One region of the Pseudomonas sp. MDV22-iso1 genome, then DNA from elsewhere that is predicted to be linked to it. Evidence: riboswitches for the same ligand, from Rfam matches in the RefSeq annotation. Region 1 holds a riboswitch; each other region holds the start of a gene.
The links. Region 1 has a riboswitch for cobalamin ahead of AC3ZVB_RS11050 (CbtB domain-containing protein). Riboswitches for the same ligand answer to the same signal wherever they lie in the genome.
Positions count from the first base shown of each region.

Region 2: another riboswitch for cobalamin. It lies ahead of AC3ZVB_RS14220 (ABC transporter substrate-binding protein); the one in region 1 lies ahead of AC3ZVB_RS11050 (CbtB domain-containing protein).
Region 3: another riboswitch for cobalamin. It lies ahead of cobO (cob(I)yrinic acid a,c-diamide adenosyltransferase); the one in region 1 lies ahead of AC3ZVB_RS11050 (CbtB domain-containing protein).

Region 1 covers NZ_JBYVMF010000007.1:157,561-167,679, reverse strand. The annotation lists gene metH (methionine synthase) at 1-136, opposite strand, end outside; gene AC3ZVB_RS11080 (fatty acid cis/trans isomerase) at 292-2,601, shown strand; gene AC3ZVB_RS11075 (acyltransferase family protein) at 2,716-3,750, shown strand; gene nfuA (Fe-S biogenesis protein NfuA) at 3,808-4,392, shown strand; gene cobM (precorrin-4 C(11)-methyltransferase) at 4,534-5,280, opposite strand; gene AC3ZVB_RS11060 (cobalamin biosynthesis protein) at 5,362-5,775, opposite strand; gene AC3ZVB_RS11055 (CbtA family protein) at 5,772-6,479, opposite strand; gene AC3ZVB_RS11050 (CbtB domain-containing protein) at 6,491-6,682, opposite strand; cobalamin riboswitch at 6,802-7,028, opposite strand; cobalamin riboswitch at 7,267-7,481, shown strand; gene cobW (cobalamin biosynthesis protein CobW) at 7,582-8,643, shown strand; gene cobN (cobaltochelatase subunit CobN) at 8,647-10,119, shown strand, end outside.
Region 2 covers NZ_JBYVMF010000011.1:2,060-12,178, reverse strand. The annotation lists gene AC3ZVB_RS14230 (hypothetical protein) at 1-586, opposite strand, end outside; gene AC3ZVB_RS14225 (low affinity iron permease family protein) at 812-1,180, shown strand; cobalamin riboswitch at 1,858-2,052, shown strand; gene AC3ZVB_RS14220 (ABC transporter substrate-binding protein) at 2,198-3,211, shown strand; gene AC3ZVB_RS14215 (FecCD family ABC transporter permease) at 3,208-4,224, shown strand; gene AC3ZVB_RS14210 (ABC transporter ATP-binding protein) at 4,221-5,006, shown strand; gene AC3ZVB_RS14205 (aminotransferase-like domain-containing protein) at 5,224-6,555, opposite strand; gene AC3ZVB_RS14200 (DMT family transporter) at 6,636-7,532, shown strand; gene AC3ZVB_RS14195 (NIPSNAP family protein) at 7,734-8,051, shown strand; gene AC3ZVB_RS14190 (DUF2268 domain-containing putative Zn-dependent protease) at 8,196-8,867, opposite strand; gene AC3ZVB_RS14185 (M15 family metallopeptidase) at 8,950-10,119, shown strand, end outside.
Region 3 covers NZ_JBYVMF010000001.1:333,429-343,547, forward strand. The annotation lists gene AC3ZVB_RS01535 (AI-2E family transporter) at 1-362, shown strand, start outside; gene hda (DnaA regulatory inactivator Hda) at 592-1,296, shown strand; gene AC3ZVB_RS01545 (C40 family peptidase) at 1,510-2,157, shown strand; gene AC3ZVB_RS01550 (C40 family peptidase) at 2,323-2,862, shown strand; gene AC3ZVB_RS01555 (PQQ-dependent sugar dehydrogenase) at 2,982-4,295, opposite strand; cobalamin riboswitch at 4,447-4,679, shown strand; gene cobO (cob(I)yrinic acid a,c-diamide adenosyltransferase) at 4,761-5,372, shown strand; gene AC3ZVB_RS01565 (cobyrinic acid a,c-diamide synthase CobB) at 5,369-6,751, shown strand; gene bluB (5,6-dimethylbenzimidazole synthase) at 6,748-7,398, shown strand; gene cbiB (adenosylcobinamide-phosphate synthase CbiB) at 7,395-8,303, shown strand; gene cobD (threonine-phosphate decarboxylase CobD) at 8,296-9,288, shown strand; gene AC3ZVB_RS01585 (cobyric acid synthase) at 9,285-10,119, shown strand, end outside.

The sequences.
Region 1 (10,119 bases):
CAAATCGTTTGCCACGGTAATCCTGCTCCTCGAGCTTGTAGCTCTGGATCATCGTGCCCATGCCGCCATCGAGAATCAGGATGCGCTCTTTGAGGGCGTGCTTGAGAGCTTGAAGGCGAACACTACGATCGGACATGTGGACTACTCGGAAAGACCATTACGAAGGGCCGGGATCATAGCAAACCTGTGCGCTTTTAGAGCATGCCGTGGTTTTGCATGAATATCGCTCATGTTGGTGGTGGGCACAGCCCGGTAGAATCGCGGCGTTTTTTCATGATCGGGACCAGGGACATGTCGTATCGCGTCGCCATCAGCATGATTGTGCTGTGTTTAAGCTGGGGCGCCGAGGCGCAAGGTCCAGTCATTGCACCTGTATCATCCCCGGCCATTTCCTACAGTCGGGACATACAACCGATCTTCACTGAAAAGTGTGTGGCCTGCCACGCCTGCAATGACGCCGCTTGTCAGCTCAACCTGGGCAGCGGCGAGGGCGCAGCACGGGGCGCGTCAAAGGCCCCGGTATACGATGGCGAACGCAGAAGCGCAGCCGCGCCGACCCGACTGTTTTATGACGCCTTTGGTCAACACGCCTGGCAGCAGAAGGGTTTCTATCCGGTGCTCGACGGCCAGGCCAGTCAGGCGTCGTTGATGGCGAGGATGCTGGAGCTGGGCCACAACACCCCATTGCAGCCCAATGCGAAGTTGCCGCAAGACATCGTGCTCGGCATGAACCGACAAAACATGTGTGCCATGCCGTCCGAATTCGCTGGTTACGCCAGCGTTCATCCGAAAGAGGGGATGCCGCTGGCGGTTACGGGCCTGACTGACCAGCAATACCAGACCTTGCAACGTTGGCTGGCCTCCGGCGCGCCAATCGATGAGCAAGGCCTGGTGCCGTCGGCGCAGGAAGCGTTACAGGTGGTGCAATGGGAGAACCTGCTCAATGCGCCTGGTGCGCGGGAAAGCCTGGTGGGGCGGTGGTTGTTCGAGCACTGGTTTCTGGCGCACGTTTACTTCAAAGACGGTGAACCGGGGCATTTCTTCCAGTGGGTGCGCTCGCGTACGCCTACCGGACAGCCCATTGACCTGATCCAGACACGCCGTCCCAATGACGATCCAGGGACTCAGGTGTATTACCGCCTGTGGCCTGTGCAGGGCGTCATTGTGCAAAAGACCCACATCACCTACCCGTTGAGTGCGGCGAAGATGGCGCGGGTCAAAACCCTGTTCTACAGCGGTGACTGGCAGGTCAATGCATTGCCGGGTTACGGGCCGAAACGTCGAGCCAATCCGTTCTCCACTTTCGAAGCGATTCCGGCGCAGGCGCGCTATCAGTTCATGCTCGATAACGCTGAATACTTTGTGCGCACGTTCATTCGTGGGCCGGTTTGTCGTGGCCAGATCGCCACCGACGTGATTCGCGATAACTTTTGGGCAATGTTCCAGGCGCCGGAACACGACCTCTACATCACCGACCCGAATTATCGCGGCCAGGCCACGCCTTTACTGGCAATGCCGGGGCAGAACGATGACGTCGGCAGCGTGTTGACCCTGTGGCATGACTACCGCAACAAGCGTAACGAGTACGAGGCGTTGCGCCGTGACAGCTACGCCGATGCGCCGGCGCCGAGTTGGTCGACCTTGTGGGCCGGAAACGACAATGCATTGCTGAGTATCTTCCGGCATTTCGACAGCGCTTCGGTGAACAAGGGCCTGATCGGCGAAGTGCCTCAGACGATGTGGCTGTTCGACTTCCCGTTGCTGGAGCGCACCTATTATCAGCTGGCGGTTAACTTTGACGTATTCGGCAATGTCAGCCATCAGGCGCAGACGCGGCTGTATTTCGACTTGATTCGTAACGGTGCGGAGCAGAACTTCCTGCGCTTGATGCCGGCCGATTCCCGGGAGGGTTACCTGGATGACTGGTATCAGAACGGCGGCAAAATCAAGATGTGGCTGGATTACGAGTCCATCGACAATGACAAAGACACCGCGCTGAAGCTTGACGCAAAAGACCCCAAGCGCGATTTTTCCATGCAGTTGCTGGCCCGGTATGGCGACCTCAATGCCAGCCCCGATCCGATCAATCGCTGCGACGGTGCGTATTGCTCGCGCCCGAACATCGATCCTGATTTACAGAATGCCGAACAGGCCTTGAGTAACCTGACGTCCCGTCCGGCGGCGGGGTTGAGGGTGATCGATCAATTGCCGGAGGCGACGATGCTGCGTATCGAAACCGCGAGTGGCAAACGTGCGGTTTACAGCCTGCTGCGCAACCGGGCGCACAGCAATGTGGCGTTTCTGCTGGGGGAATCGCTGCGCTATCAGCCGGGGCTCGATACGCTGACTATCTACCCGGGCGTGCTCAGCAGCTATCCGAATTTCATGTTCAACATTCCCGCCGATCAGGTGCCGGCGTTCGTTGCCGCCATGGAAAATGCCAAGGACGCCAATCGCTTCGAGAAAATCGTCGAGCGTTGGGGGATTCGTCGCAGCCATCCGCAGTTCTGGTTCTACTTCCACGATATGAGCCGCTACGTGCATGAAACCGACCCGTTGGAGGAGGGCGTGCTGGATATGAATCGGTACGAGAATCTTTGATCGACCTTTGAGCGGTGGCGGGTGTCCGATCTATCAAGCACCGCTGATACCTGCAGGAGCAAGCTTTGCTCCTGCAACAGGGAGGTGGTGGATTTTTAGATCGGAGGGCCATCAATGTTGATTTCAGTGCAGGCATTGCGTGCACTCGCGGCCTGGGCGGTGGTCGGCCACCATTTCATGCAGATTTTCTTCGACTTCCAGGCCCGCGGCCCGGTGGGGCAGTTTTTCATCGACAAGGGTGCGGTGGGCGTGGATGTGTTTTTCGTTATCAGTGGTCTGGTGATTTTTCTGTCCACCGAGGGCAAATCGCTACCGCCAGGTCGATTCCTGCTGTATCGGCTGTTTCGCATTGTTCCGGCGTACTGGCTATACACGGTGCTCATGGCACTGGTGGTGGTGTTCGCGCAGCCTGTGTTGCCGGATCAGACGGTCGACTGGTCGCACTTCCTGCTGTCGCTGTTGTTCATTCCTACCGAAAACCCCGGCGGCTACGGGATTTATCCGACGCTGAATGTCGGCTGGACGCTGAACTTCGAAATGCTCTTTTACGTGGTGTTTGCCTGGGCGTTGTTGTTTCGCTTGCAAGTCAGGTTGATGATCGTTGCGGCGCTGCTGTTTGCGGTGTGCCAGGCGTGGACGGGGTATGGCTGGATCAGTGAGTTCTATCGTTCAGACATTGTCTATGAGTTTTTGCTGGGGATCGCCATCGGCATGATCTACCGTCGTGGCTGGATCAAACCCGGCTTGTGGTTGCCGCTGTTAAGTATTGGGGGCGCATTGCTGGCGATCTATCACCTTGCACCGCAACCCCGATTGTTGACCTGGGGCCTGCCCAGCGCGGTGCTGGTGATGGCGAGCATGTCGCTGGAACGGTACTTCGAACACAATCGGGTGCTGAAACTGTTGGGCGATTGTTCCTACTCGGTGTACCTGATGCACGTGCTGGTGCTGTCCGCCGGTGGTTTCGTCGCGCAACGTTATGGCGTGAATCCTTATGTGATGTTTGCCGTGTGCGTGCTGGCCATCGGCGTGGGTTCATGGGCCAGTTACGAATGGGTGGAAAAACGCAGCTATCGGTGGCTTAAAGCCCGAGTTGATGACTCGACAGCCACAGAGACGGCCCCGACGCTTTCCCGACAAAAATACTAGGACTTTGTGCGGCGCGTTGATTGGCGTAAACTGCGCCCAAGCCTGCGAGGAGTTTCCATGACCGCTATTACCATCACCGACGCCGCACACGATTACCTGGCCGATCTGCTGTCCAAGCAGAACACCCCGGGTATCGGCATCCGCGTCTTTATCACCCAGCCTGGCACCCAGTACGCCGAAACCTGCATTGCTTACTGCAAGCCGGGCGAAGAAAAGCCTGAAGACACCGCTCTGGGGCTGAAAAGCTTCACGGCCTACATCGATTCGTTCAGCGAAGCCTTCCTGGATGATGCGGTTGTCGATTACGCCACCGACCGTATGGGCGGCCAGCTGACCATCAAGGCGCCAAACGCCAAAGTACCAATGGTCAACGCCGACAGTCCGATCAACGAGCGGATCAACTATTACCTGCAGACCGAGATCAACCCGGGGCTTGCCAGCCACGGCGGTCAGGTCAGCCTGATAGACGTGGTTGACGACGGTATCGCCGTTCTCAAGTTCGGCGGCGGCTGCCAGGGCTGTGGCCAGGCGGACGTCACCCTGCGTGAAGGTATCGAGCGCACCTTGCTCGAGCGCGTTCCCGAGCTCAAGGGTGTGCGGGACGTTACCGACCACACGCAGAAAGAAAACGCCTACTACTAAGGCGTTCGCTGCGAAATGAAAAAACGGCACCCGTGAGTGCCGTTTTTTTATGGGTAAAGCTAAAAGATCGCAGCCTTCGGCAGCTCCTACAGGGGAATGAGCTCTCCTGTAGGAGCTGCCGAAGGCTGCGATGTTTTGATCTTAGGGGCGATACAAATGTGCATGCCCCGCACGGTATAGCGATGACTCGCTGAACTGATCACTCCCCAGCACCCGACCCACCAGAATCAATGCCGTACGCCTGAACCCCTTCGCCTCAACCTTCCCGGCAATGTCCTCAATCGTCCCCACCACCCAATCCTGATCCGGCCATGTCGCGCGATGGATCACCGCGATCGGGCAGTCGGCGCCGTAATGGGGAAGCAATTCGGCGAGGATTTTTTCAAGGTGATTGACCCCCAAATGGATCGCCATGGTCGCCTTGTGCTGCGCCAGGCTGGCGAGTTCTTCGCCAGCGGGCATCACGGTCTTGTCGGCATAACGGGTCAGAATCACGCTTTGGGAGATATCCGGCAGCGTCAGTTCGGCTCCCAATAGCGCTGCGCAAGCCGCGGTTGCGGTCACGCCGGGAATGATTTCAAACGGGATGTCGAGCTCACGCAAGTAGCGGATCTGTTCGCCAATCGCGCCGTACAGGCTCGGATCACCGGAATGCACCCGCGCCACATCCTTGCCTTCGCTGTGGGCGGTTTTGATCAATTCAATGATCTGTTCCAGATGCAGTTCGGCGCTGTTCACCACCGTTTCGGCGTGATGCCCCTCCAAGACTGCAGCGGGCACCAGAGATCCTGCATAGATGATTACCGGGCAGCTGCGAATCAGCCGCTGGCCTTTGACGGTGATCAGTTCCGGGTCGCCGGGGCCTGCGCCAATGAAGAAGACGGTCATCGTCGTATCCTGTGAAAAAAGGGGCGAGGCACACCTTCAGATGAAGATTGCTCATGATCGGGGTGGGGATTATCGAAGATTTTAAGCGGCACACGCCAATGCGAGGGTCGCCTGAGCGTATTTTTGTCGCGAAATCAGCAGCTTTGCCGGTGCGTCAGCCAGCTGTTCGGCGAGGGCCAGGGCGGCGCTTTCGGCGATGCCATAGCAACCCGTGCGCTCAAAGGCGATGTCTGAATGATGACTGAGCTGCCCGTGATAACCCGCCAACTGCTCACTGCTGAAGTACACGATCGGTAGCTCCAGCTGTTCGGCGAGTGCGATCAGGCCCGGTTCATCACGTTTCAGGTCGATGCTGGCAAGTGCCTTGATCTGGTGAAATTCAATCTGATGAGCCTGCAGAGCCTGATCGAGCAGCGCCCGCAACGTGCTGACAGGGCAGCCGCGTTGGCAGCCCAGGCCGACCACGAGTGTCTGCGCTGTGCTGGCATGGGTCATGCGCGGTATTGGCCTTCACCTTTGCGGCGGAACAACCAGGCGCTGATCAGGCCCAGGGCCAGCCAGAACGCGACGTTGGTCAACTGCGAAGCGATTTTGAATTGAGCTTCCAGCGCTTCCGGGGCGAGCATCGAGTGCACTTCCGGTTGCGGCGCGCCGATCACGTGGGGAACGGCCAGGATCGCCACGCCCAGGACTTTCATCAGCCAGTGACGGCTGAACACGATCAATGCGATACCGACGGCGGTAGAGGCGGCGGTGCCGATCCACCAGATCTGGCGTTGCGCCAGGTCGGCAGCGGCAGTGCCGGGCAATTCAGGCGGCAGGCCCAGGGTTGGCGCGAGCACGAACGTGGCGTAACCGGCCAGTCCCCACAGCAAGCCTTGCGCGGTGCTATTGGGCGCACGCAGAGTGTAGAGGCCAGCGAGCATCAAGGCGAAACCAACCGCTACAACCAGGTTGCCACCGGTGGTGGACAGCACGCGCTGCCAGCCGTCTTGCGGCTCCCAGGCTTCGGCATCGTGGGCATGAGCGGCCATGGCGGTGCCGGTATGCTCATGGATTTCTACCGCGGCAGGCTCTGATTTTTCGTAGGTCTCGGCCTGCATAATCAGCGGAGCTACCCAGAAGCTCTGCAGCAGGGTCAGCAGCAGGGCGGCCAGCAGCCCGGTGAACCCTGCGGTTTGCGCAATACGCTTGATCATGTCGGCAGGTCTCAATGGCACGGGAATGCGGAGCTGTGACGGGTATCGTGGGCGGCGTTGTGCACCGCTTCGATGTGGGAGAACCCGGCAAAGTACACAAGGCATGCGCCCAGGATCGACGCACACAAGGCGGCGGTCAGGCGTTGGGTCAGGGTCGTGGTGGTGCTGGCGGTGTTGCTGCCGGTGGTGCTGATGGTCGACATGGCGCTTCCCTCTGGTCTGTCAGCGGGTGAATAGAGCGCATGGAAGATCCCTGCGAATCGGGCACGCAGAGATGCAACAGCGCCCGCCCACCGCGGGTTTGTTATTCAGTGAAGGTGAAAATCACTGTGTGTTGCGGGCCGGTCTCCGGGCTCACGAGGGGCTGGGGCTTCGCCTCAACCTGCAAGAATCACCTTCCCATGCCGAACTGCTGGCACAGTGGATTCGATTCCTCACTCGCTTACCGTTGCGGGGGCAGCACCGGACTGACATGGCCTTGAGTAAAGCACATGATTCACCGGTTTCCCGTTTCACCCTGTGAAGGGCACCCGTAACAAGGCGTGTAGGAGAGCATGGGCGGGGGTTTGGCGTCAATTGGCAAGGGTTCTCAACTCGGTATCGAATGTCTGGGGTTTACTTGTGGTGAGGGGATTCAGCGAAACGTCGCACCGCCCCGTTGGGTCGCGAAGCGGCCCCTTCAGAAACCTTAAAAAGAGCAGGACTGCTGCGCAGCCCAACGGGGATAAATCCCCTCGCCACAGGGGCCGTGTTGCCTCACGAACATTGACCGGCCCCAAGACCATGCGTAGCCTTGCGCTTTCGAGGTTCTTCGGTATTTACCGAAGCTAAGAAGGGAACGCGGTTCAAGCCGCGGCTGCCCCCGCAACTGTGAACGGTGATGTTCGCTGCCACGCCACTGCAAACCCTGTCCAACGGGTTCGCGGGAAGGCGCAGCGAATGCCAGGCGAAACCGCCAGGCACGCCGTCAGCCAGGAGACCTGCCTCGAAACAGATTCTCACTACAACCGGGCGGGGTGATCCGGTGGCGAACTCTTCCGCGCGCGCACCTGTCGCAGCGATTGTCGTCCCGCATGCCCGCCACCTTGCCAAAGGGCATCCGATGAAAACACTGGCCAAACTCCCCGTCACCATCGTTACCGGCTTCCTCGGCTCGGGCAAGACCACCTTGCTGCGGCACATGCTCGACAACGCTCAGGGCCGGCGCATCGCCGTCATCGTCAACGAGTTTGGCGAGCTGGGCATCGACGGTGAAATTCTCAAGCAGTGCGCCATCGGCTGCACCGAAGAAGAAGCCAACGGCCGCGTCTATGAACTGGCCAACGGTTGCCTGTGCTGCACCGTCCAGGAAGAATTTTTCCCGGTCATGCGCGAATTGGTTGCCCGTCGTGGTGACCTCGACCACATCCTTATTGAAACCTCCGGGCTGGCACTGCCCAAGCCATTGGTGCAAGCCTTCCAGTGGCCGGAAATCCGCAGCGCCTGCACCGTTGACGCGGTGATTACCGTGGTCGACAGCCCGGCCGTGGCGGCTGGCACCTTTGCCGCTTTCCCGGACCAGGTCGATGCCCAGCGCAAACTCGACCCGAACCTGGATCACGAGTCGCCGCTGCACGAATTGTTCGCCGACCAGTTGGCCAGCGCCGACCTGGTGATCCTCAACAAGGCAGACCTGATCAGCCCTGAAGACCTGGCCCGTGTGCGCCTCGAAGTCGCCGAAGAACTGCCGCCCGCAGTCAAGGTCATCGAAGCCAGCAGCGGCCGCGTTCCGCTGGATGTGCTGATCGGCCTCGGCGCCGGTTCCGAAGAACACATCGACAGCCGCCACAGCCACCACGATCACCACCATGAAGGTGAAGACGACCACGATCACGACGCATTCGACTCTATTTCCATTGAACTGCCGCAAGCCGACGAAAGCCTGCTGATGGACGCGTTGACCCAACTGGTGGTCAAGCACGGCATTTTGCGAGTCAAAGGTTTCGCGGCGATTCCGAACAAGCCGATGCGGCTGCTGATTCAGGGCGTGGGCACGCGTTTCGACAAGCACTTCGACCGTCAGTGGGGCGTTGACGAAGCGCGCACCACGCGTCTGGTGTTGATCGGCCAGGCGTTGGACGCTGCTCAACTTGAAGCGCAGTTGCGCGCTGCGCTCAGCGTTTAACCCATGCACCTGCTCAGGACTCAGCCCGGCGGATTCGTCTCGGATGACAACATTGCCGACCTTGGACAAACCCCCGCCGAGCTGGTGATCCTGTGCAGCGGTGACTCCAGCCTGGCGTTGCTCGCCGAAGCGGCGCAGCAGCTGCCCGACGATTACCCGAGCGTACGCCTGGCCAACCCGATGCAGGTGCAGAATCACGCTTCGGTCGACCTGTATGTCGACGAAGTGCTGCGCCATGCCAAGGTGATCCTGATCTCGCTGCACGGCGGCATCGGCTACTGGCGTTATGGCGTCGAGCGGCTGGTGCAGTTGTCCGAGCAAGGGGTGCAGCTGATCCTGGTGCCCGGCGATGATCGCCCCGACCCGGAACTCAGCGACCTGAGCACAGTGGCTGCCGGCGACCGTGACCGGCTCTGGCAGTTTTTGCGCCAGGGTGGCCTGAGCAACGCGCTGGACTTTTTCCGCTGCCTGGCCAATCGCTGGCTGGGGCGCGATTACGCCTGGTCCGAGCCGCAAACCCTGCCGCGCACGGCCATCTACCACCCTCATAAAAGCCCCGCCGATCTGAAGGACTGGCAAGCCGATTGGCAAGCCGATCAGCCGGTCGCCGCCGTGCTGTTTTACCGCTCGCATTTACAGGCGGCGAACACCGCGTTTATCGATGTGTTCTGCCAGCGCTTGCAGGCAGCGGGGTTAAACCCGTTGCCGATTGCGCTGGCCAGTTTGAAAGAGCCCGGCTGCCTGGCGGCGGTCGAGGATTGGCTGGATGAGGTCGACGCCGGGGTGATTCTCAACACCACCGGTTTCGCCCAGTCCAGCCCTGAAGCACCGCATTTGCGACCGTTTCGTCGCAATATTCCGGTCATTCAGGCGATCTGTGCTCAAGACAACGAGCCGGGTTGGCGTGCCAGTGAACAGGGACTCGGCCCTAGGGATCTGGCGATGCACATTGCGCTGCCGGAACTCGACGGGCGAATCATCAGCCGGCCGATCAGCTTCAAGGACCTGGCCTGGCGCAGCGAACGCAGTCAATCGGACGTGGTGTGCTACCGGGCGCAACCCGAACGCATGGATTTCGTCGCCGAACTGGCGCGGCGCTGGATCGATCTGGCGCGGGTGCCGAACGGCGAAAAACGCATCGCGCTGATTCTGGCCAACTACCCGACCCGGGACGGACGCATCGGCAACGGCGTCGGTCTTGATACACCGGCCGCTGCACTGAACATCCTGCGCGCGTTGCACACAGAAGGTTATCCGTTGCCTGCCGAACTGCCGGACAGCGGCACTGCGCTGATCCAGCAACTGCTTGGCGGCGTCAGCAACGACCTTGACACGATCGACCAGCGTCCGTGCCAGCAAAGCCTGGGGCTGGATGATTATTGGCTGATGTTCAACGCATTGCCCGAGGCCAACCGAGAAGCTGTCCTGGAACGTTGGGGGGCGCCGCAAAACGACCCGATGTTCCGCAGCGGCCGA
Region 2 (10,119 bases), on a different contig from region 1:
CTTGCTCATTTGGCGAGGCTGGCGTGATGCCGGTGGCCAAACCAGCACCCGAATCGGTGCGTGGCGGGACAGACGTTTCATACGGTCGCTGCGCCCCGAAACCACCGGAAGGAGGATTGGAGCTGCCCATGGCGGGGTCACTGTCGCGGGTGGTGGTATAGGCCGCAGACGTGCCCGCTTTCAGGAATCGCGACAGGCCGAAGCCCAGGGCAACACTGCCGGCAATGAACAGCGTGGGGTTGCTGCGCGCCAGATTGGCTGCATCGTGCAGCAGCTGTTCGGCACTTTTGCCACGCAGATTACCGGCCAGCCCGCTCATGGACTCGGCCATGTCGGCCAGGTAATCGGACATGCCGAGCGTGTCCTTGCTTTCAATCTCGGAGACGAAAGATTTAGCCCCCTGGGCCAGTGCCTCGATCTGGTCTGCCGCTGTATCACGGTACTGCCCGAACTGCGCATCCGCTTGCTGGCGCGCATCACCCAGGGCCTCGGTAACGCCCTCCTTCAAATGTTGAAAATCGGCTTCCGGTCTTCCGGAGTCCTGACGATCGGTCTGACCGTCAGTCCTGCTGTCTGAACTATTCATGACGTCCCTCGCTGTTCAAAAAAAGCGTTATCGGGTACGCCACGAGCGCTCGCAGCCCCCCTCAGTTCAGATGACGGAGCGACGTTGAAAGGAGTTCCAACAAAATGATGAGCGACGTGAGCCCTCGGATACACGGGAGGAAAACGCTCACGGACAAAGGAGAAGTAAAAAGAATTTCAAAGAATCACTGCGGTCTATCACTGACCATCGCAAGAGTAGGCATTCATGAAATTCGCACAATTCTGCCAGGCACTCTCCAATCGAGCCGGCAGCTCAAAAACCTTCCTCACCGCCATTGTCCTGATCATCGTATGGGCGCTCACAGGTCCCTATTTCCACTACAACGACACGTGGCAACTGATCATCAACACCTCCACCACGATCATCACGTTCCTGATGGTCTTCCTCATCCAGAACACCCAAAACCGCGACAACGATATCTTGCATCTGAAAATCGACGAGTTGATTCGAGCCACTCAGGAGGCACAGAACGCGACGTTGTCATTGGACAAAATGGGCAGTCGGGAACTGCGCAAGCTGCGTAAGCATTACAGCGCTTTGGGGGATGTTGAGGCGATCAAGGTGAGTGATTGAGGCCTACGGCGAACGCACCCAATACCTGGAAAAAACGCAGTTCGGTCGGCTTTTGATCTGCACTTGATCTGCACTTGATCTGCTTTTGATTTGCTTTTGATCTTCTTGCCCCCTCGTAAGGCCGAGCGCAGGTTCTGCGCAGTGGGCAACCCGGCAAGGATGCCGGGTTAGCCGCCCCCGGCCATGGATGGCCGATGGCGGCGGGCCCACGGAGCAGGACCGGAGCGAGGGTATGCCGAGCCCAGGCGAGGCACCGGACGAAAGGGGCAAGAGCGTTTGGTTACTTGGCGCTTTTCCAAGTGACTCGCCGTAAGGGCGAAACCAATAGCCGCCGTAACCGCAGAAATGGATATGTACACCAGCAACAATCTCACCGCCGATCAGGCCGCCATCGCTGGCAAGCCAGCTCCCACAGTTTGATCGGGTACATCAGCAAATATCGACCGGCTATGAGGGCGCCATCGCCGGGCAGGCCACACACAGTTTGATCGGTGTACATATGGGAGAAACTTGCTGCCTGACAGGTCGCCATCGCGAGCAGGCTAACTCCTACAGTTAATCCGGGAGCATCTGGGGGATGTGGCTTGGTTGTCAGGACGCCATCGCGAGCACGCTTTGCTCCTACAGTGGATCTGGGTGCATCGGGGTTAGACAGGTTCCCCTCGGACGGTCTGATCGACTACCATGCCGCCGCCGGTTTCCACATGGGATTAATAGGGAATCCGTGATGCTCACACAGCATCAAACGGAACTGCCCCCGCAACTGTAGATGCTGAGCCTGCTCCACGAACGCCACTGGGATCATCCCCGGGAAGGCCGGGGCCAGGCGATGACGCATCAGTCAGGAGACCTGCCGGCCAAGCAAATCACTAACCGGCGGGGTGTCCGGGAAGGACATCCTTGCCGCGTGCGTCACTTCGGTGATCGGCCTTGCACTGCCTTTGCAGCAGCGTTCGATGATGTGTTTCCAGACCGTATACCTCGGCTTCCCTGTACGGTTCAAATGGAGATCGCCCCATGCTGCTGCCCCGCTTCGCCACCCTCCTCTCGGGCCTGGGTTTTTGTGCCCTCGCCCAGGCGACCCCGACTCAGTACCCCCTCACCGTCGAAAACTGCGGCAGCACGCTGACGTTCCAGCACGCGCCTGTCCGGGCCGTGACCATTGGCCAGGCCGGCACTGAAATGCTCTATGCCATGGGTTTGAGCGACAAGTTGGTCGGCACATCGCTGTGGTTCAACGATGTCCTGGCCACGTACAAAGCCGAGAACCACAAGATCGAACGCCTGGCCGACAACGAGCCGAGTTTCGAAGCGGTGATCGGCAAACGTCCTGAACTGGTGGCGGTGGAGCTGGAATGGATGGTCGGTCCGCAAGGCGCAGTGGGCACTCGCGAGCAGTTTCATGAGCTGAATATTGCGACCTACCTGATGCCCTCCGATTGCGAAGCCAAAGACAACCTGGTCGGCGCCGATGGCACGCGGCTGGAGGCGTTTCGCATCGACAGCATCTACAAAAGCATCAGCCAATTGGCGCAGATCTTTGATGTTCAGGGCCGCGGCGAGCAGTTGAACGCCGAACTCAAGGCCAGCCTGGCGAAGTCGATGGCCACGGTGCAGAACAAGGACCTGAAGCACACCAGCGCGCTGTTCTGGTTCTCCAGCGCCAGCCTCGACATCGACCCGTACGTCGCCGGCCACAAGGGCATCCCGGATTTCATGCTCAACACCTTGGGCGTGCGCAACGTCGTTGAGTCCAACGAGGAATGGCCGACTGTGGGCTGGGAAACCATCGCCAAGGCCAACCCGACGTTCCTGGTGATTGCACGTATGGACCGCCGACGATTCCCTGCTGACGATCATGAAAAGAAACTGCAATTCCTGCGCAGTGACCCGGTGACGCGCAACATGGACGCGGTGAAAAACAACCGGATCATTATCCTCGACGCCATGGCGATGCAGGCCAGCGTCAGAATGTTCGATGGCCTTGAAACACTGGCGACCGCCATCAATGGCTACGACCTGCCGCAATGACCAGGACGTTGATTCGCACGCTGCTGGCGTTCGTGACACTGCTGCTGGCAGTGATCGCTGGCGTGGCCATTGGTGAAACGCCGATCGAGCCGGGCGTGGTGTTCCAGGTGTTGGCCAACAAGCTGTGGGCGGCCGGGCATGTGCTTGATCCCATCGACGAAGGCATCGTCTGGAACTACCGCCTGACCCGCGCCCTGGTGGCCGCTGCCTGTGGCGCCGGGCTGGCGACTTGCGGGGTGATCCTGCAGTCGTTGTTGCGCAATCCGTTGGCTGATCCTTACCTGCTCGGCATCTCCGCCGGCGCGTCCACAGGTGCCGTGCTGGTGGCGTTGCTGGGTGTGGGGGCTGGCGCGGTTTCGTTGTCCGCCGGGGCATTCGCCGGCGCGGTTGCGGCCTTTGCCCTGGTGATTCTGCTGGCGCGTGTCAGCGGATCGTCCAGTGGCACCGGGCAGATCATTCTGGCGGGAATCGCCGGCTCGCAATTGTTCAATGCGCTCACGGCGTTTCTGATCACCAAGTCGGCCAGTTCCGAACAGGCGCGCGGCATCATGTTCTGGCTGCTGGGCAATCTGAGTGGCGTGCGCTGGCCATCGGTGTGGTTGTCGGTGCCCGTGGCGTTGCTCGGTCTCGCGGTGTGCCTGTGGCACCGGCGAGCGCTCGACGCCTTCACGTTTGGTGTCGACTCCGCTGCGTCGCTCGGCATTGCGGTACGCCGGGTGCAGTTTTTGCTGGTGGGGTGCGCGGCGCTGGTGACGGCGGTGATGGTGTCGATTGTCGGCTCCATCGGGTTCGTCGGGCTGGTGATTCCCCATGCCGTGCGCCTGCTGCTGGGGACTCGACATGCGCGCTTGCTGCCTTACAGCGCGCTCGGAGGTGCGCTGTTCCTGATTGCCGCTGACGTGCTGTCGAGGACGTTGATCAAGGGCCAGGTCATCCCGGTCGGGGTGATTACCGCCCTGGTGGGTGCGCCGGTGTTCGCGCTGATCCTGGTCGGTCGGAGGAATGCGCGATGAGTGCCGGTGAGTCTGTATTGAGCTGTACGGGGCTGGGCTTCGATGTCCGTGATGCGCAGCTGCTGCACGACATCCAACTGGACATTCGGCGCGGAGAAACCCTGGGTGTCGTCGGGCCGAACGGCTCGGGCAAATCCACCCTGCTCAAGCTGCTCGCGGGTGTGCGGGTGCCCACTCGGGGCGAGGTCCGGCTGGGTGAACAGCGCCTCAAGGACTTGTCGCGCCGCACGGTCGCGCAGATCCTTGCTGTGGTTGAGCAGCAGGCGGATACCGATGATTCGATCAGTGTGCTCGATGCCGTTTCACTGGGAAGAACGCCCTGGCTGTCGGCGTTGCGTCCGTGGTCGCGCGAGGACGACGCGATCGTCCAGCAAGCGCTGCATGATGTCGATGCCACGCACTTGAAAACCCGTACCTGGCGCAGCCTGTCGGGGGGTGAGCGGCAGCGCGTGCACATCGCCCGCGCCCTGGCCCAGCGCCCGCAGATTCTGTTGCTGGACGAACCGGCCAATCACCTGGACATCCAGCACCAGCTGGCGATTTTGCAAGTGGTGCATGCGCTGCCGGTGACGACGGTGATCGCCCTTCACGATCTCAATCAGGCACTCGGCTGTGATCGCCTGGCGGTGCTGGAGCGAGGCCGGCTGGTGGCGTTGGGTCATCCGTTTGAAGTGCTGACTCCGCAACGCCTGCAGGACACATTTGGGGTGCAGGCGCACTATCTGATTGATCCTTATGACGGTGCGCGGATTCTGCGGTTTCGCAGTGCTCCGGTTGCCTGATCTTGCGCATCTGCAGCAACCGCAAAACCTGTAGCAGCTGCCGAGCCTGCGAGGCTGCGTTCGGCTGCGAAGCAGTCGTAAATCCTGGGTCCGCATTCTTTCAGGTAAACCGTATCTCCCGGATTGCGACTGCTGCGCAGCCGAACGCAGCCTCGCAGGCTCGGCAGCTGCTACAGGGGACAGTGGTGGGTTCGGCAGCTTCGACGCACGCCCGTGATCAGGAATACGCCTCCACCATCCATTTCACCCTCGCCAACGCCGCCTTGAGCGTATCGATATCCACCGACCCGAGTGCCAGGCGAATCGCATGGGGTACGTGCACCGAAGTGGCGAAGGGTTCGGCGGTTGAAACGGCGATATTTTCTTCCATCAACGCCTTGGTGATCTGATCCGCCCTGGCGTCCTCCGACAGCGGCAGCCACAGGAAATACGACGACGGATGGGTGACGCAACGCAAACCGTCCAGCGCTCGTGCCGCGACGATCTGCCTGGCCTGGGCATCCCGGCGCTTTTCCTCCTCCAGCTGCATGACGGTGCCGTCGTCGAGCCAGGCGCAGGCAATGGCCGTCATCACACCCGGTGTGTTCCAGGTGGTCGACCGGATCGTTCGTTCGATGGCGGCGACTTTTTCGATCGGCGCGGCAACGAAACCCACGCGCAAGCCGGTGGCGATGCTCTTGGATAAACCAGAGACGTAAACGGTTCGCTCCGGCGCCAATACCGCCACGGGCAGCGGCGGGTTTTCGGCCAGAAAAGCATAGGCAGCGTCCTCGATAATCAATAGGTCATGCTTGCGCGCGAGGGCTACCAAGTGTTCGCGTTGTTCCGCGCTCATTACCCAGCCCAAGGGGTTGTGCATCGTCGGCATGGTGTACACCGCCCGCACGCGCCGACGGCGGCAGAGTTTTTCCAGCGCATCGAGATTGGGGCCACTTTCAGCGGCAGCAATCGGTGCGATTTCAAGGTGCAGTGCTTCGGCCAGCACTTTGAAACCGGAATAGGTCAGCGCGTCTGCGGCAATCACGTCGCCGGGCTTGAGAAAAGCCATCATCGTTACCGCCAACCCGTGCTGGGCCCCGCTGACCATCAGCACCTGCTCGGCCCCGACCGTCAGCCCCCGAGCGCCCAAATGCCGCGCCACCGACACGCGCTCGTGCAAGCGCCCCGCGTGTGGCTGATAGCGCAACAAGGCCTCCAGATCGCCGCCCGCCGCCAGTTGGCGCAGGCCACTGCGCAACAAATCACCCTGGCCCGGCAGCGACGGATAATTGAAGTTGAGGTCGATCATGCCGGCGGCCACGTCTTGCTGATCGATACCAAGGTTGGGGGGCAACGAGGTCTCCCTGACGAACGTGCCCCGGCCCGTTTCCCCACTGACCAGGCCCATGGCCTCCAGCTCGCCATAGACGCGGCTGGCCGTTACCAGCGCCAGCCCTTCACGGCTCGCCAGTTCACGGTGGGTGGGCAGCCGTGTGCCCGGCAGCAATCGGCCGGCGCGGATATCGGCGGCAAACGCATCGACCAGTGATTTGTAGCGGGATCGGGGCATCGGGATGTATCCATGACAATTTTTTGATTGTCTTTATTCTCGTCCTTAGGATGGCGTTCTGCAAATGTGAGACTGACGAAATGGAACGCGCATCGAACCTGCAACACCTTCCCCTGGAAAAGACCGCGAGCGGCTGGCTCAACGGATTTATCGGCGTGCTGATCTTCAGCGGTTCGCTGCCTGCCACGCGGGTCGCCGTTCTGGAATTTGACCCGGTCTTCCTGACGGTTGCCCGCGCCAGCATCGCCGCCGTTCTGGCGGTGTGCCTGTTGCTGGTGTTCAAGGAGCAGCGCCCTGCCCGGTCGCAACTGTTGCCCTTGGCTATCGTGGCCTTGGGCGTCGTTCTAGGCTTTCCGTTGCTGACGGCGCTGGCGTTGCAGTACGTAACGTCGGCACACTCGATTGTCTTTGTCGGCCTGCTGCCGTTGGCCACGGCGGTGTTCGGCGTGATGCGCGGTGGCGAGCGTCCGCGTCCGGTGTTCTGGCTGTTTTCGATTCTGGGCAGCCTGCTGGTGGTGGGCTTCGCGTTGTCCCAGGGACTCACCGCGTCGCCGATCGGAGACCTGTTGATGCTGCTGGCGATCCTCGCCTGCGGGCTGGGTTATGCCGAAGGAGCGAAGTTGTCCAGAACACTCGGCGGCTGGCAAGTGATCTGCTGGGCGTTGGTGCTGTCGCTGCCGGTGATGGCACCACTGGCCTGGTGGCTGGCGCCGACCTCCTTCTCGGGAGTAACCATGCCCGCGTGGTTCAGCCTGGCGTACGTGTCGCTGTTCAGCATGTTGATCGGCTTCGTTTTCTGGTATCGCGGGCTGGCACAGGGCGGCATCGCCGCGGTCGGCCAACTTCAATTATTGCAGCCGTTTTTCGGCCTGGCACTGGCGGCAACGCTGCTGCATGAACATGTCAGCCTGGGCATGCTGGGCGTGACCGTTGCAGTGATTGCATGTGTCGCGGGGGCGAAAAGGTTTTCAAGGTAAAGACCCATGGCAGGCTCACGACTTGTTCCGTGTCCTGCTGAGCGCCGGTCACTGGTTAATGGAAGAAGCGCCGGAGAAGACCATTGCAGCGATTCGTGAATCTATTGCACCCTGATCACTCATCTTCAGGGATGACGTATACAGAGCCAGCCGTTGCGGCAATGAGTGCCTGCCAGGGCACCTAATTCAAGAGGAAAAAACGTGGTCACTTGCTATCTGAGGTATGTGCTTGATCCCTACCAGATCAAGGCGTTCGAACACTACGCAAACTTGTGGATTCCACTGGTGGAGAAATTCGGCGGACAGCATCACGGCTACTTCCTGCCGTCCGAGGGCGCCAACAACATCGCCATGGCCATGTTCACCTTTCCCAGCCTTGCGGATTACGAGCGCTACCGGCAGGACTCCATGAAGGACGCGGCGTGCATCGCGGCCTTCAAGTACGCCGAAGAGACAAAGTGCATCCTGAGTTATGAACGCAGCTTTTTCCGGCCGGTGTTTGGGGATCAGCAGCAGTAGGTGATGATGCGGTGGTTTGTTCTGGCCTCATCGCGATCAGGCTCACTCCTACAGGGATTGTGGCTGGCTGAGGATTTTGTGCTGTGCCTGGATCCTGTGGGAGCGTGGTTTGCCCGCGATGGCGGCAAGCCTGTTGCTGAAAACTCAGGTTTCCAGTGATCCCCGCCGCGCCTCAATGGCTGAGTCAATGATGGTGCGCGCGGGGACATTGATCCAGGTGGCGACATCGATGTCGCCTGTCGATGCCAGCCATTGTTCAACCATCTGATAGCCCAAGGTGTAGCCCAGCCATCTCGGGTGAGCACCGAACCCAAAGAACCACTCACTGTGGTTGTAATGCGTTGAGTCAAGGGTCTGCGGCTCTATTGGTATTTGCAGGAGCTCGGCCGGTGTGACGGCTCTTTCCCAAGGCTCCGGCTCGCTACCGAGCACATGACCGACAAACTGGCCCGCCAGCCCTTCGCTGACCAAGGCTTCACCCAGTGTCCAGCCGTAGCCGGGGCCGGCCATGCGCAGGCAATGATGAACCTCATGGATGATTTGTCGGTGCAGCGTGCCGTTGCGCAGGCTTGCGAGGAAGTTCGGGTTGTCGGGATCGAGGGTCATCGAAAACAGGGTGCTGCGAACGGCTCGCCCGACAAGGCCCATTTCCGGGATGGTTTCGCCGGGCAGCGTCTGGATCAGGATATCCAGCCGTGGCGCTGGCATCAGCCGGGAAATGGATTGGTAAGCGGCGGCGAATTCGCCAATCACCTCGGTTCGAAAGTCGTCAAGGTTTCCCGAAGCTTCCAGCCAGTGCAGTGTCCATGCGTCCATTGATATCTCCTTGAATTCGTTGCAAAGGCTAAGCTCCACTGAGCCAAGCGGCCCATCATATCCACCGGAAGCCACCCTGACCATGCGCCCGAATACCTCACATTTTTCCTCGCTGCTACTGCTGGGCCTCGCCCTCGCGACCATGGCCGGTGCCGAGAACCGGCCCGATCACATGGTCTATTTGCGCACGATCGATCCCGGCATCGAGCAGGATGTCCGCTACGCCAGCGCTCACAACTTCACCGGTCATCCGCTTGCCGGATATGACGCCGCCGAGTGCCTGCTGACGGTGGACACGGCCAAGGCGCTCGCCCGGGTGCAGACGGCTTTGCGCGCCGAGGGTTATGGCTTGAAGGTTTTCGATTGCTATCGCCCGAGCCGCGCCGTGGCGGACATGGGCCGGTTCGCGACCGAACCGGGGGATCCGCGCAAGGCCGAGTTCTACCCCCGCGTGGACAAGCAGGATTTCTGGCGCCTGGGCTATGTGGCGCGGGTGTCGGGGCATTCCAAAGGCTCAACCGTGGACCTGACCCTGACCGGGCCGCAGGCGCTGCCTGCCAACAAATGGACGCCCGTGGCCGCACCGGTCGATTGCACGGCGCCTTACGAGCAGCGCTGGCATGACGGCGGGGTCGATATGGGCACCGGTTTCGATTGCTTCGACGAGCGCGCTCACCCTGACAACCCGACGATCAACGCAACGGCGAAGGCCAATCGGCAGCGCTTGACCCGTGCGATGGAAAAAGAAGGATTTAGCGGGTATTCGAAAGAGTGGTGGCATTTCACCTACGCGGGCGAGGTCGCCAAAAAAGAGGTCATGGATTTCCTCATCACGCCCCTGGCGACCCGCGATGTGGTCGACGCCAGCCAGCAGTTGATAGTGGTCACGTCGAAAAACTGGGAGGACATCCAGGGCAGCGCCCAGCGTTATGAGCGCGACGGCAGCACCTTCAAAAAGTCCGGCGACGCCTTTGCGGTGGTGCTCGGCAAAAGCGGAATGGCCTGGGGCAAGGGACTTTTTGAACCCGGCGAAGGTCCGGTCAAACGCGAAGGCGACGGGAAAGCGCCTGCCGGCGTCTTCAAGCTCGGAACAGCGTTCGGCTTTGATCCGGTTGCGCAGACAAAACTGCCCTACCTCGCCCTCACGCCGGCCACCGAATGCGTGGATGACAGCCAATCCAGTCGCTACAACGAACTGGTCGATGGCTCGGCGGTTTCAAAGGACTGGAGCAGTTCCGAACACATGCGCAAT
Region 3 (10,119 bases), on a different contig from region 1:
TTGCCGGCCTCGCGGCCATCGTGCCTTACATGGGGTTTGTCATCGGGATCGGTGCGGCGTTGGTCGCGGGCTTGTTCCAGTTCGGGGGTGACCTGTATCCCATGATCGGTATCGTCGCGGTGTTCATGGTGGGTCAAGCACTGGAAGGTATGGTACTGACACCGTTGCTGGTGGGAGACCGAATCGGCCTGCACCCGGTCGCGGTGATTTTTGCGATTCTGGCGGGGGGTGAACTGTTCGGTTTCACCGGCATTCTACTGGCGTTGCCGGTGGCCGCGGTGATCATGGTGCTTGTGCGCCATATGCATGATTTGTATAAGGATTCGGACATCTACGGCGGCGAAGACGAGCCCCAGCTTTAACGTCCACGGATCGTTCATGACGCCTCGCCCGGTCACATGCCGGGCGGGTGCGCATTCGCTGGGTGGCTGTCGCATTCACCGCCAAAGAAACTGTCACAAAACCAGTGCGTTAACGCAAACCTTTGATTTTGCTTGTGGTCTGTCGCATTGTGCGGCCAGCGTCACGGGTATAAACTTCGCAAACTTTACACAGAGGCCACTAACGGTTCCTTGGAACTGTTCAGTCAGCATGAAACCGATTCAGCTGCCCCTAGGTGTGCGTCTGCGTGATGACGCCACCTTTATCAATTACTACCCAGGCGCCAATGCCGCTGCACTCGGCTATGTCGAGCGGCTCTGCGAAGCCGACGCCGGCTGGACTGAAAGCCTGATCTATCTGTGGGGCAAGGACGGGGTAGGGCGTACGCACCTGTTGCAAGCCGCCTGTTTGCGCTTCGAACAGTTGGGCGAGCCGGCGGTGTATTTGCCGTTGGCAGAGCTGCTGGATCGCGGCATCGAAATCCTCGACAACCTCGAACAATACGAACTGGTCTGCCTGGATGATTTGCAGGCGGTCGCCGGGCGTGCCGATTGGGAAGAGGCGCTGTTCCATCTGTTCAACCGTCTGCGCGACAGCGGCCGGCGCCTGTTGATCGCCGCGTCGACGTCCCCCCGAGAATTGCCGGTGAAGCTGGCGGATCTTAAATCCCGGCTGACGCTGGCCTTGATCTTCCAGATGCGTCCGCTCTCCGATGAAGACAAATTGCGCGCATTGCAGTTGCGTGCTTCCCGTCGCGGCCTGCACCTGACGGATGAAGTCGGGCATTTTATTTTGACCCGCGGTACCCGCAGCATGAGTGCGCTGTTCGAGTTGCTCGAGCGACTCGATCAGGCCTCTCTTCAGGCTCAGCGCAAGCTGACAATTCCGTTTCTAAAAGAAACTCTGGGTTGGTAAAACCACCGTCCTGCAAGGCTTTCGGCGCATTTCAGGCGGCAGAAATTCCGCTTTCCTACGCGTTGCAGGCTGCGAGAGTGTCTAAATGGGGCTTTAGCGCTTAGATGTAAACGCGAAACCGAAAAGTCACATAAAGTTCGATTGAATTTGCAAATGAGGATGATAGCGGGCATAGTCTCGGCTTCTTTACAACTATCAGCCACGGTCGTGCCCATGCTAAATCGCTTCGCACCCCTCGTGCCTCTCGCACTCGTTACCCTGTTGTTCGGTTGCGCTGCTCACTCTCCAGTTTCCGAGCAGACGTCACAGCAGCAGCAACAGCAGCAGCAGCAGCAGTTCAAAAACACTATCACCGCCCAAGCTTCTTCCGTTCAATACCTGGAAGAGATGGCCACCGAAAAAGAACTGGCGACCTTTGCTGATGGCAAGTCGTACCAGCTTCCGGTTCTGGCCGACAGCATCCTCGAACGCGGCATGTCCCTGATCGGTACCCGTTACCGTTTCGGCGGTACCTCTGAAGCCGGTTTCGATTGCAGTGGTTTCATCGGCTACCTGTTTCGTGAAGAGGCCGGCATGAACCTGCCGCGCTCCACTCGCGAAATGATCAACGTTGATGCTCCGCTGGTCTCGCGTAACAATCTCAAGCCAGGTGACCTGCTGTTCTTCGCCACCAATGGTCGTCGCGGTCGCGTCAGCCATGCCGGTATCTACCTGGGCGATGACCAGTTCATCCACTCCAGCAGCCGCCGCAGCGGTGGTGTTCGGGTTGATAGCCTGGGCGACAGCTACTGGAGCAAAACCTTCATTGAAGCCAAGCGCGCACTCGCGATGGCTCCAACTGTGGTCACGGCGCGCAAGTAAGCTCACAGTTTGTAAGGTGAACTTAAAGTCTTACTTGAAGTTTGCCGTATAGCGTCTAGAATCCTGATCTATTATTGATGGCAAACCGCCTGCGTTACGCGCAGGCGGTTTTCTTTTCTGCCTTTCCGGTGGAAATAGCCGCAGCCAGATCAGGATGTTCTGCTTATGACGACGTCGGCCCGCCTCACTCTCTTGCTTTTCGCAGCGTTGCTCAGCGCTTGCGCCAGCCGCACTCCACTGCCAGCCGCGCCGGTTATTCGCGCTCCCATCGTATTTGGTCCTGCCCAACCTTTTTCGCCTGAGGCGGAAGACGTGCTGTTTCGTGCGTTGGGCCTGGTGGGAACGCCTTATCGCTGGGGCGGCAACACGCCGGACTCGGGGTTTGATTGCAGTGGACTGATTGGCTACGTCTACCATGATGTCGCCGGTATTACCCTGCCGCGTACCACCCGCGAGATGATCGGCATGCAGGCCGCCAGCGTGGGCAAGGAAGGTCTGCAAACCGGGGATCTGATCTTTTTCGCCACCAACGGTGGTTCCCAGGTCAGCCATGCCGGGATCTATGTGGGTGAAGGCCGCTTCGTTCATGCGCCAGCCACTGGCGGTACGGTGAAGCTGGACAGCCTGTCCAAGGCTTATTGGCAGAAGGCATACCTGAGCGCCAAGCGAGTCCTGCAGCCGGAACACCTGGCACGCAATCCGTAACAGGCGTCCGTTGCGCCCAAAAAGATTACGTTGAATAAAAAAATCGCAGCTGACTGCAGTATCTGATTGGACGAACCTACGTCCCCGGAAGCTGCCGAAAGCTGCGATTTTTTTTGACCTTATTTAACTGCCGACACCCGCCAAACCTTGTTCCCTACGTCATCTGCCACCAGCAATGAACCCTGCTGATCGATCACCACACCCACTGGCCGGCCCATGGCTTTTTCGTCTTCATTAAGGAAGCCAGTCAGCACATCGATCGGCTGCCCAGTAGGCTTGCCCGCGCTGAACGGCACGAAAATCACTTTGTAACCGCTGTGCGGCTTGCGATTCCATGAGCCGTGCTGGCCAATGAACGCGCCTTCCTTGAACTGGGCTGGCAGTGTGTTGCCTTGCGCAAACGTCAGGCCGAGGGAGGCGGTGTGTGGGCCTACCGCATAATCTGGAGCAATCGCCTTGGCCACCAGATCAGGGTTTTGTGGCTCAACGCGAACGTCTACATGCTGGCCGTAATAGCTGAACGGCCAGCCGTAAAAGGCACCGTCCTTGACCGAGGTGATGTAGTCCGGCACCAGGTCACTGCCGATTTCGTCACGCTCGTTGACCGCGGTCCATAACGCGCCACTATTCGGCTCCCAGGCCATGCCGTTGGGATTGCGCAGGCCGGAAGCGAAAATACGGTGATTGCCTGTCGCGCGATCCACTTCCCAAATGGCCGCGCGACCTTCTTCCTTGTCCATTCCGTTTTCCGCGACGTTGCTGTTGGAGCCAACAGTGACGTAAAGCTTGCTGCCATCCTTGCTGGCGATAACGTTTTTAGTCCAGTGGTGGTTCAGCGTGCCACCCGGCAAATCGACCACTTTGATCGGTTGCGATTTGATCGCCGTGTCGCCGTCTGCATAGTGGAAACGCAACAAGCGGTCGGTGTCGGCGACATACAGGTCATTGCCGACCAGGGTCATGCCAAAGGGCGAATTCAGGTTCTCCAGAAACACGGTGCGGGTTTCAGCGATGCCGTCGTGATCCTTGTCCCGCAACAGCGTGATGCGGTTCGGGCTGGGGACACCAGCCCCCGCGCGTCCCATGACGGTCTTCATGACCCAGCCTTTTATGCCTTTGCCATCATCGGGTTTTGGCGGCGCGTTGGTTTCTGCCACCAGCACGTCACCATTGGGCAGCACGTAGAGCCAGCGTGGGTGATCGAGCCCTTCGGCAAATGCGGCCACCTGCGTGCCGGCCGCGGCTGTCGGTTTGGCACCGTCAGCCCAGCCAACGGCCGGGGCGATGTTCACCGTCGGTATCAGGGTCTTGTTCGGTTCTGGCAACTTCGGTGACGGACCGGTGCCGTCGGAGACTTGCAGGCTGGAGGTCTCACCGCAGGCGACGAGACCTCCGGCGAGCGCGATGACGAGAACGAATTGGAGTTTGCGCATGCTGATCTTCCCTTTGAATGCATTGACCTGATCAGTAGAGAAGCGCAAATGTGCGATGGTTCAACAGGGCACAATCAATCAAACGATCTGCGGCAGTTAATCGCGCAGACAAGTCCCGTCTTTAATTGACGCTCCACCCCCAACCCTCTAACCTTCGCGGCTTGTTTCAGGTGCTCTGTGACGTCGTCGACAGAGTGAAACAGGGAAGCCGGTGAGTGATCGCTTTGTTGCACGAAGCTTCGCGATCCCGGCGCTGCCCCCGCAACGGTAAATGAGTAAAAACTGCGCCTTGTGCCACTGTGTCGATTATCGGCATGGGAAGGCGCGCAGTTCGGCGTCAAGCCGCTCATGAGCCCGGAGACCGGCCTGATCCATCCAGCGGCATCACGGTGGGCGATGCCAGGCTTTTTGCCGTCTATTCTTGTGCCTGCCCGCCGTTATCCAGCCCCAACGGAGAGCTTCCCCATGACTGATACCCCTGATCGCGACGAACGCCACCTGGCGCGCATGTTGCGCAAAAAAGCCGTGATCGACGAACGCATCGCCAACTCCCCGAATGAATGCGGCCTGCTGCTGGTGCTCACCGGCAACGGCAAGGGCAAAAGCAGCTCGGCGTTCGGCATGCTTGCCCGGTCCATGGGGCATGGCATGCAGTGTGGTGTGGTGCAGTTCATCAAGGGGCGTAACAGCACCGGTGAAGAACTGTTCTTCCGCCGCTTTCCGGAGCAGGTGCGTTTTCATGTGATGGGCGAAGGTTTCACCTGGGAAACCCAGGACCGTCAGCGTGACATTGCTGCTGCCGAAGCGGCGTGGGCCGTTTCTCGTGAATTGTTGCGCGATCCGTCGATTGGTCTGGTGGTGCTGGACGAGTTGAACATCGCGCTCAAGCACGGCTATCTAGACCTCGATCAGGTACTTAGCGATTTGCAGGCCCGCCCGCCGATGCAGCACGTGGTGGTAACCGGGCGCGGTGCCAAGCCGGAAATGATTGAACTGGCTGACACCGTCACTGAAATGGGCGTGATCAAGCATGCGTTCCAGGCCGGGATCAAAGCGCAAAAAGGCGTCGAATTGTGAATCAACCCCGTCATTGCCCCGCGGTACTCATCGCCGCGCCGGCGTCCGGTCAGGGCAAGACCACCGTCACCGCTGCACTGGCCCGTTTGCATCGCAATCAGGGGCGCAAGGTCCGGGTGTTCAAGTGCGGCCCGGACTTTCTGGACCCGATGATTCTCGAGCGCGCCAGCGGTGCGCCGGTCTATCAACTGGACATGTGGATGGTTGGCGAGCAGGACAGCCGTCGACTCCTGTGGGAAGCCGCGGGTGAGGCTGACCTGATCCTCATTGAAGGCGTCATGGGGCTGTTCGACGGCACGCCGTCCAGTGCCGATCTGGCGCGGCATTTCGGTGTGCCGGTGCTGGCCGTGATCGACGGCACGGCCATGGCGCAGACCTTTGGTGCGCTGGCCTTGGGGCTGGCGCGCTATCAGCCGGACTTGCCGTTTGCCGGCGTATTGGCCAATCGGGTCGGTACCTTGCGCCATGCGCAATTGCTCGAAGGCAGCCTGACGGAAGGGTTGCGTTGGTACGGCGCATTGTCCCGGGAAACCGGGATCGAATTGCCGAGCCGGCATCTCGGCCTGGTGCAAGCGGGTGAATTGAACGACCTGGATCTGCGCCTCGATGCCGCCGCCGATGCACTGGCCGGCAGTTGCGAAGTCGCGTTGCCCCCGGCCGTGGAATTTGCTGCGCCGGATGTGATCGTCGCCGAGCCTTTGCTGGCGGGCGTGCGGATTGCCGTGGCCCGTGATGAAGCGTTCGCTTTCACCTATGGCGCGAGCCTGGATTTGCTGAGGGCCATGGGTGCCGAATTGCTGTTTTTCTCGCCGATCCGGGACGCCCATTTGCCCGAAGCGGACAGCCTGTATCTGCCAGGCGGTTATCCGGAATTGCACCATGTAGCGCTGTCTCAGAACACCTCGATGATGGATGCGATTCGTGCTCATCATAGCGCTGGTAAACCGCTGCTGGCCGAGTGTGGCGGCATGCTGTACCTGCTCGACTCATTGACCGATGTCGATGGCACGCGCGCGGAGCTGGTCGGCTTGTTGGCGGGAGATGCAGTGATGCAAAAGCGACTGGCGGCGCTGGCGTTGCAAGCGGTCGATTTGCCCGAAGGCTCACTGCGCGGGCATACCTATCACCACTCTTTGACCAGCACCGAGCTGCAACCGATCGCCCGTGGGCTGAGCCCGAACGGTGGGCGCGGGGCCGAAGCGGTTTATCGTGAGGGGCGGATGACGGCTTCTTACGTGCATTTTTATTTTCCGTCGAATCCGTCCGCCATTGCTGCGCTGTTTGCGCCTGACCGTGAAGTAGCCATCGCGGGCAATCCGGCTTCCACGGTTGATCACCTGCTCCTTGTGGAAGCTGGCTTGCCAGCGAACAGGACATGACCGACAACACATTTTCTGAAACCGAACGCGATGCGGTCTACCGAGCCATCGCCGAGCGCCGCGACATGCGCCACTTCAGCGGTGGCACCGTCGAGCCCCAACAGCTGAAACGCTTGCTACAGGCCGCCCACCAGGCGCCCAGTGTCGGCTTGATGCAGCCTTGGCGTTTCATTCGCATCAGCGACCGGGTCATGCGTGGCCAGATTCAATCGCTGGTGGAAGAAGAGCGCATTCGCACCGCCGAAGCCCTGGGCGAGCGCACCGACGAGTTCATGAAGCTCAAAGTCGAAGGCATCAACGACTGTGCCGAAGTGCTGGTTGCCGCCCTGATGGACGATCGTGAGCGGCATATTTTCGGCCGTCGGACCTTGCCGGAAATGGACCTCGCCTCAGTGTCCTGCGCGATCCAGAACCTGTGGCTGGCGTCTCGTGCCGAAGGGCTGGGCATGGGCTGGGTGTCGCTGTTCGAACCCCGGGCCCTGGCGGATTTGCTGGACATGCCCGAAGGCGCCAAACCGGTTGCCGTGTTGTGCCTGGGCCCGGTGAAAGCGTTTTATCCGGCGCCAATGCTGGTGCTCGAAGGTTGGGCGCAGGCGCGTCCGCTGAGCGAATTGCTGTATGAAAATGTGTGGGGAGTGAATCAATGAGTGTGGCGTTGTTGAGTGTCGCCGCCGTGGCGCTGGATGCGCTGGTGGGTGAACCCAAACGCTGGCATCCGCTGGTGGCGTTCGGCCGATTTGCCGACCGCATCGAGCAACGTTTCAACAGTGGTGGACGCGGCTGGCGCAGCCATGGCGTGACCGCCTGGGTAATCGCTGTGCTGCCGCTGACCTTGTTGGCCACGGCGTTTTCCTGGGCGCCTTATGTCGGTTGGATCGTGGAGATTCTCGCGCTTTATTGCGCACTCGGCATGCGCAGTCTCGGCGAGCATGTCGAGCCCGTGGCCAAGGCCCTGCGCAGCGATGATCTGGAAGAAGCGCGCAATCGCGTGGGGTATCTGGTCAGTCGCCAGACCAGCGAACTGGATAAAACCGAAGTCGCTCGCGCCGCGACAGAATCCGTACTGGAAAACGGCAGTGACGCGGTGTTTGCTGCGCTGTTCTGGTTTGCCGTGGCCGGCGCGCCGGGCGTGGTGCTCTACCGTTTGAGCAACACCCTGGACGCCATGTGGGGTTATCGCAACGAACGCTTCGAGCGCTTTGGCTGGGCGGCGGCGAAGATAGACGACGTCCTCAATTACATTCCGGCGCGGCTGGTCGCCCTGACTTACGCCCTGTTGGGGAAAACCCGACTGGCGTTGAAATGCTGGCGCACCCAAGGGCCGACCTGGGACAGTCCCAACGCCGGTCCGGTGATGGCGGCCGGTGCTGGCGCGCTCGGGGTCGAGTTGGGCGGGGCGGCGATCTATCACGGTGAATTGCATCAGCGTCCGCCACTGGGTGAAGGTGAGCCTGCGAGTGCCGACTCCATTGATCGAGGCTGGCAATTGGTCCAGCGCGGGGTATGGTTGTGGCTGTTGATTCTCTGCGTGGGTGCTGAATTTTATGCTTGAACATGGTGGCCGTTTACGCAAGGCGGCGCTCGAGTACGGCATCGCCGAAGCGGATTGGCTCGACCTGTCCAGTGGGCTCGCGCCCTGGCCGTTTCCGGTCCCGGAGATCCCTTTGCGGGCCTGGGCACGCTTGCCCGAAACTGATGATGGTCTCGAACAGGCAGCCTGCGATTATTACGGGGCTACTCAAGTGCTGCCCGTAGCCGGCTCGCAAATGGCGATACAGCTGCTCCCACGTTTACGTCGCTCCGGCAAGGTCGGGGTGCTGTCGCCCTGTTACGCCGAGCATGCCGAAGCGTGGCGCCGCAGCGGCTATATCGTGCGCGAGGTACTTGAACAGGAGGTCGACTTCTATATCGACAATCTGGATGTGCTGGTGGTGGTCAACCCGAATAACCCCACAGGATTGAGTCTGACGCCCAATCGCTTGCTCGACTGGCATGCGCGAATGGCACAGCGAGGGGGCTGGCTGGTGGTGGACGAGGCGTTCATGGACAACACACCTCATCTCAGCCTGGCACCGTACGCCCATCAAGTCGGATTGATCGTATTGCGCTCCTTCGGCAAATTTTTCGGTCTGGCCGGTGTGCGGCTGGGGTTCGTCCTGGCCGAGCGAAAGCTGCTCAAATTACTCGCGGAGCAGGTGGGGCCGTGGGCGGTCAGCGGACCGACCCGGGTGCTCGGTCAGGCGTGCTTACGGGATACCGAAGGTCATGCTCGCCAGCGTAAACGCACGGACGAAGCAGGCAAACGCCTGGCGCAGTTGCTTGAACAGTATGGTTTTGCGCCCCATGGCGGTTGCGCGCTGTTCCAGTGGTTGATGATCGAGCGCGCTGCAGAGCTGCATGAATTCATGGCCCGGCGCGGCATTCTGCTGCGGTTGTTCACCCACAACAGCAGCCTGCGATTCGGTTTGCCCGCGGATGAAGCAGACTGGGTCCGGCTGGAGCAATCGCTCCAAGCCTTCGTCAAGGAAACGCAATGACTACGTTGATGGTGCAGGGCACCACATCGGACGCCGGTAAAAGCACACTGGTGACGGCGCTTTGTCGTTGGGTGGTGCGCCAGGGTGTAAGTGTTGTGCCGTTCAAGCCACAGAACATGGCGTTGAACAGTGCAGTGACTGCCGATGGCGGCGAGATCGGGCGTGCGCAGGCGGTGCAGGCACAGGCTGCCCATCTGGAACCCCACACCGACATGAACCCGGTGCTGCTCAAACCCAACAGCGACACCGGCGCCCAGGTGATCATCCATGGACGGGCGGTGACGACCATGAATGCCGTCGCCTATCACGACTACAAAGCCATCGCCATGCAAGCCGTACTCGCCTCCCATGCTCGCTTGAGCACGGCGTATCCGGTGGTGATGGTGGAAGGGGCGGGGTCGCCGGCCGAGATCAATCTGCGCGCCGGCGACATTGCCAACATGGGCTTTGCCGAAGCGGTCGATTGCCCGGTGGTGTTGATCGCCGACATCAACCGTGGCGGCGTTTTCGCGCATCTGGTGGGCACATTGGAATTGCTGTCCGCCAGCGAACAGGCGCGTGTGAAGGGCTTCATCATCAATCGCTTTCGCGGTGACATTGCGTTGTTGCAGCCCGGCCTGGACTGGCTGGAGGCGCGCACTGGCAAACCGGTGATCGGCGTGCTGCCCTATGTGATGGACTTGCACCTGGAAGCCGAAGACGGCATCGACCAGCGTCAGACCGATAAGGCAGAGCAGGTGTTGAAAGTCGTGGTGCCGGTTCTCCCGCGCATCAGCAATCACACCGATTTCGACCCGCTGCGCCTGCATCCCCAGGTTGATCTGCAGTTCA